Regions from separate parts of the Veillonella sp. 3627 genome, predicted to be linked through region 1. Evidence: riboswitches for the same ligand, from Rfam matches in the RefSeq annotation. Region 1 holds a riboswitch; the other holds the start of a gene.
The links. A riboswitch is a leader RNA that binds a small molecule or an ion and turns the genes downstream of it on or off. The one in region 1 is predicted to bind thiamine pyrophosphate.
Positions count from the first base shown of each region.

Region 2: linked by a shared signal. The riboswitch ahead of thiC (phosphomethylpyrimidine synthase ThiC) and the one ahead of cytX (putative hydroxymethylpyrimidine transporter CytX) in region 1 are both predicted to bind thiamine pyrophosphate.

Region 1 covers NZ_RQVG01000001.1:19,518-22,718, reverse strand. Annotated here, with positions in the region: gene thiE (thiamine phosphate synthase) at 1-201, opposite strand, end outside; gene thiD (bifunctional hydroxymethylpyrimidine kinase/phosphomethylpyrimidine kinase) at 296-1,102, opposite strand; TPP riboswitch at 1,169-1,265, opposite strand; TPP riboswitch at 1,446-1,553, shown strand; gene cytX (putative hydroxymethylpyrimidine transporter CytX) at 1,697-2,890, shown strand; gene EO114_RS00075 (DNA repair protein RecO) at 3,023-3,201, opposite strand, start outside.
Region 2 covers NZ_RQVG01000001.1:150,776-153,976, reverse strand. Annotated here, with positions in the region: gene EO114_RS00730 (hypothetical protein) at 1-515, shown strand, start outside; gene EO114_RS00725 (D-Ala-D-Ala carboxypeptidase family metallohydrolase) at 526-909, shown strand; gene EO114_RS00720 (hypothetical protein) at 919-1,338, shown strand; TPP riboswitch at 1,615-1,723, shown strand; gene thiC (phosphomethylpyrimidine synthase ThiC) at 1,801-3,105, shown strand.

The sequences.
Region 1 (3,201 bases):
AATGTGTTGCAACTCTCGTGCCAACTGTTCTTTTTCCTCCCCTACAAGAGCTCCTTCTCCTTTTTCACGAAGTTGAAAGCAAGTAATACCGCCTTTACAAGCTTCTGTAAGGGTCTTGTGAATATCCTTCGTATTCGGTGTTCCACAAATGAAGTACAACCCCATCATGGAGCGCACTGTATCTATATCATGATGTTTCAAAATAATCCTCGTTTCTTATCTAACAACCAAAACAGATTACTTATAGTATACCACGACACTAAGTATGGTTGATATGATATGGATCATACCTATATTACTCAGAATATTCATCCCCATAGGCCATATGATTCACTGGCCCATTGCCTGTGCCCAGTCCCGGATTATGCAAAATAGCTAATCGGATATATTCTTTACCAATCGTAATAGCATCTTCCAAGGATTTCCCTTTGGCAAGTTCTGCTGTTATAACAGCAGAGAATGTACAACCTGTGCCATGGGTGTGTACTGTGTCATATTTAGGACTTGTCCAAGAGCGTCGCATGGACATGGTATCTTTTGTAAACAAGTAATCTGTGGCCTCATCTCCGATGTGACCACCTTTGATGATCACCGCTTGAGGGCCTAATTCTTGTAAAATGCGAATCCCTGCTGTATGCAAAGCTTCTACCGTATCAATTTTCATATCTGCCAGTACTTCGGCTTCACTGCGGTTCGGTGTAATCAAAGTCGCTTTCGGAATCAATTTGCTTTGTAAGGCTTTCACCGCCTCATCGGAAATCAATCGATCCCCACTGGTGGCAATCATCACAGGGTCTAACACATACGGTACTTTTGGATCTATGTAGGTTCCGATTAGTTCCATCATCTCTGCTGTGGCTAACATACCCGTTTTCACTGCTTCTGGAACAATATCTGTAAATACGGCTTGCAATTGTGCTGCAATCATAGAAAGGTCCATGTGTGCAATTTGCGTCACACCTCTTGTGTTTTGTGCCACCACGGATGTAATAACAGCCATCCCATAGACATGACGACTTTGAAAGCTTTTTAAGTCCGCCATCACCCCTGCACCACCTGTTGGATCTGTTCCTGCAATCGTTAATGCTCTATGTAATTTCATAGGAGTCTCCTTTACTAGTAACAAAAAAGAACCAATCCTAGGGACGGTTCTTATACAATATCTAGTATTTGATGCCATCCACTTTCCTCCGCCAGCATTATCTGGTTCAGGTCTAGGGTTTTGACACTCATCAATCTCAGCATAAGCACCCCTAGTGGTTCTTATATTAATTTAGTTATAACATGAAATATGCTCCAATGCAATACAATAAATTACAGCTAAGCTACTTTCACTAGAAGATATTCCCTCTCAATATAGATATTCATATATCCTATGTATTTCATATAATACATTACATTCACCTATACATTCCTATTGACGTAGTATCATTCAATTCGTATAATACATCTATAAGGGGTGCTCACTGAAGTGGGCTGAGAAGTAGCTACGTGCTACTAACCCATAACCTGATTTGGATAATGCCAACGTAGGGATATATTAGCATATTTTTGTAGTACCTATACAAACACATAAGGACACATTACCATATGGTTCCTGTTTGCAATACTTGGTCTCTTAAGAATATCTATCATCTACAGGCTAATCGTTTCAGATTAGTCTTTTTTGTTCCCACTGGCATAGTTAGGAGTATTCATGAGTGATTCAAAACTTTCATCATCACGGTTGTCCCTCATTTGGTTCGGCGCCGCTCTTTCCATTGCGGAAATTATGACGGGCACCTATTTTGCGCCCCTAGGATTTTCTGACGGCCTATTGGCCATCATCATCGGTCACGTCATCGGCTGCTTGTTATTATTTGGTGCAGGACTCATCGGCGCTCGTGAACACATGAGTTCTATGCAAACTGTATCCACTGTCTTTGGCAATGGGGGCATGAAATTATTTTCTATTTTAAACGTTCTACAACTGATTGGTTGGACCGGTATTATGATTTATGACGGTGCTCTTGGTGCCGTAGAGTTATGGAATCTACCATTCACTGCGTGGACTTTCATTATCGGGGCCCTCATCATTGTATGGCTCTTCATTGGTATCCGTAACATGGGGTATATCAACAGCATCATGGGCTACGGCTTAGGTATCCTCTGCATCTATTTGTTAATTAGCTTGTTACAAGAAAGTTCCATTCATAGCCAAGGAATCATCACTGATGAAATGACTTTCACAGCGGCTTTGGAATTATCCATTGCTATGCCATTGTCTTGGCTACCATTGATTAGTGATTATACTCGATTATCCAAGAACCCTGTGGCAGGTACTGCATCTAGTGCCATCGTATACGGCGTAACTAGTTCTGTCATGTATGTATTAGGCCTCGCTGCGGCCCTCTATACAAATGAAAGCAACATTGCAAAGGTTCTACTTCATGCTGGCTTAGGATTTGGTGGGTTAATTATCATCGTATTCTCTACTGTCACAACTACTTTTATGGATGCCTTATCTGCTGGTATTTCCTCTGAAAGCTTGCAGACTAAATATTCTGGTCGTACCATCGGTATTATCGTTACCGTCATCGGCACCATCGGTGCATCCATCTATCCAATGGATAATATCATTCCTTTCTTATATATGATTGGATCCGTATTTGCCCCAATGATTGCTATTTTATTAACTCACTATTTCTTATTACGTCATTGTCCACACCTTGACCATGGACCTAGCTTGTATATCATTTGTTGGGCATCTGGTACTTATATGTACCATCAATTCCTTGACAGCAACCCATTCTTAGGGGCTAGCCTATCTACTATCGTAGGAACAGCATTAGCAACCATTGCAACGGCCTATATCATTAGCCTAATTTCTAAAAAGAAAAAAGAAATATAACCGCTTACTATACTATTTAGTGCGTATATAAGCACTCATTATTTCATTATACACTTTACAATAACTTCACAAATCAAAACAGGAGCATTCCTTCTATGAAAGGTAGCTCCTGTTTTCATTTTAATATATTAATTATATCATCGTCTCTAAAAACTCAATGCTATGCAATGTATATCCTAGTTGATATGTCAAAAGTTTTCGCAATAGAATTTCTAATTGATCCCATTGATTCGCAGTAAGACGTAAAGGCTTTGTAGGAATCCAATCATAGTTCAAAAGCATTGTTATCCCTTGTTGTAGCTCTTGTTTCA
Region 2 (3,201 bases), 130 kb from region 1:
TAGAATCTCTACGAGATATTCTAGTAGAGTCGTGGATTATAAAGGTGGGACTATCCCTTATAGGTAGTGCCGCTATATGGCTAATGAATTTAAAGCACGTTCAAGTACTGGGCGTGTTTATTTTATTAGTTTTATTTGATTTGCTGACTAGATGGGGAGCGATTGCCTATCAGATGTTAGTAGAAGCGGGAGCAGACAAAGAAAGTATATCTGCTTGGGATAAGTATATAGCAATCATTCCTGCGTTTGAAAAGGGATTAATTTCATCTAAACATATGAGAAAACCCTTTGTGACAAAGGTAATGACATATGTATTTGCTACAGCCATAGGTTGGTGCTTTGATTTTATGGCAGGGAAAGAAGCCTTTGTAGTTAATTTAGTTTGGTTATATTTAGCCTCAGCAGAATTTTTGAGTGTACTAGAAAATATGCGTGATGGTGGAAATGTAATGATGGGAAAGTTTTTAGATACCATCAGAGACATGATTGAAAGTAAGTTCAAATTTAAGTTATAAGGAGACATATATGAAAATTGGAAATTATTTTGAGGATTATGAGTTTGCCTGCAAATGTCATCGACATAATGTAGTAGATGGGAAAAATGTGTTGGATCATATTATTGACAAACGTTTAGTAGATGTATTGGATAAAATCCGAGAACGTGTAGGACGACCAGTATATATCGAAAGTGGATACCGTTGTGAAGACCACAATCGTGAGGTAGGTGGAGTGCCTAACTCTCAACATGTATTAGGAACAGCTGCTGACATTACAGTGGACGATATTAGTGTTGATGAATTAGCAGATATTGCAAAAGAGTGTGGTGCAGATGGTGTTGGCAGATATTATGGACTACAATTTGTACACATTGATGTCCGAGGTTATGATGCGGAATGGGAGCAATATTAGGAGGTTGAAATGTATGGAACTATTCTTTCATGGATTAAGAAACACACGATTATGCTTGCTAGTGGCTTTGGTACTATTATCTGTGCCCTGCTATACATTTGCGGAACAGGGAGTGACATTAACACAAAGCGAATACAAGATGCTCAGCAAGAACTTAGACGAGCTCAATACAATCAACAAGAAGCAAGCAAACTCAATCGAGAGGTTAGAGATGCAGTTGAACGTAGCGAAGTTATCAACGAACGAATCGAAAGTAGCATTACTAGAAGCGAAGCAGCTACTAGAAGAACAGAGGGAGCAGTTGAGAGCATCCAAGGAGAAATTAAATCTACAAGAGCAGAAATTGACAGAGCAGCAAATCTCATTGGAGAAAGCCAATCTATACTTAGAAGAGCAGAAGGAAGAAATAAAGAAGTACAAGAAAAATAGTCAAAAGCACCGATTTATTGAGGTGCTTTTATTAGGTGGACTAGCCTATAAAATGTTTCGGTAACGTATAAAAAACAATTTATAACGTTATCAATAAAAACTGTTTTTGGGAACGGTTGCACAACCGTTGCACAACCTTTTTTACAAGAATGGCTTAATACCAAAGGTTTATAGCAATATATGCGTTATGTGTATCATAATGCCATCATGGATGAGGAAGAATAATTTTCTATAAAAATCCACCATTTCATGATATACTATAAGCAAGTAAATATTTTAGATTTGCAAGGGAGCCTATGTAATAGGCTGAGAAAGGACTATGAAGTACCTGACCTTTTGACCTGATCGGGATCATGCCCGCGTAGGAAGCACGCTGACATATGTGGGTATCGATGTAATGTCGATACCTTTTTGTGTATAGAGCACCCAAAATAGGCTCCTTTGTAATGAAAGGAGCTTTTTATGTTTTACACACAAATGCAAGCAGCCCAAAAAGGCATTGTTACCGACGCGATTAAAGTGGTAGCAGAAAAAGAAAACATGGATGTTGAAGTATTACGAGACTTAGTGGCAAAAGGACATGTAACAATTCCGTGCAACAAGCATCATACATCTTTACAACCAGAAGGAATCGGTCAGAAGTTACGCACAAAAATTAATGTAAACTTAGGCACATCCAAGGATTGTACAGACTACGAAGAAGAGATGAAAAAAGTCCATCATGCAGTGGCATTAGGGGCTGAATCGATTATGGACTTGTCTACACATGGTGATACAAAAGTATTCCGCCGTCTACTCACAAAAGAATGTCCCGTTATGATTGGTACCGTGCCTATCTATGATAGCGTTATCCATCACCAAAAAGATTTAGGCGAATTGACAGCTGAAGACTTTATTTCTACGATCCGTCTCCATGCAGAAGATGGGGTAGATTTTGTTACCTTACATTGTGGAATTACGCAACATACAGTGGAGCAAATTAAACGTCACAACCGAAAATTAAACATTGTGAGCCGTGGCGGTAGTTTAGTCTTTGCCTGGATGTCCATGACTGGTCAAGAGAATCCGTTCTATGAATACTATGATGAAATCTTGGATATTTGTGCAGAATATGACATGACAATTTCCCTTGGCGACGCCTGCCGTCCTGGTTGCTTGGCAGATGCTACAGATATCTGTCAAATCGAAGAACTTGTTCGACTTGGGGAGTTAACAAAACGAGCTCGCGAACGTGGTGTACAAGTGTTAGTGGAAGGTCCTGGTCATGTACCATTGAATCAAGTGCAAGCTAACATGGAAGTACAACAAACAATCTGCGATGGGGCGCCGTTCTATGTATTAGGACCATTAGTAACAGACATTGCACCAGGCTATGACCATATTACAGCTGCCATCGGTGGTGCAGTGGCAGCCATGCATGGGGCAGCCTTCCTTTGCTATGTAACACCAGCGGAACACTTAGCCTTACCTGACGAAAATGATGTGAAAGAAGGCATTATGGCTTTCAAAATCGCAGCTCATGCCGCAGACATTGCAAAAGGTATTCCGAATGCACGAGATCGCGATGACCGGATGGCAGAGGCACGCCAAAAACTCGATTGGGAAGCACAATATGCAGTAGCACTAGATCCTGAAAAAGCACGTCGCATCCGTGAAAGTCGTGCCCCAGAAGAAGGACATAAAGAAGCTTGCAGTATGTGCGGAAAATTCTGCGCCGTACGGAGCATCAATAAAGCCTTAGAGGGAGAGAAAATAGATATATTATAAATGAGAAACGAAACAGCCAACTCTTGGATAGGAGTTGGTTGTTTTGTTGTATAGATAAATTGATTATAGCAATACGATTGATGTATTATATAGATA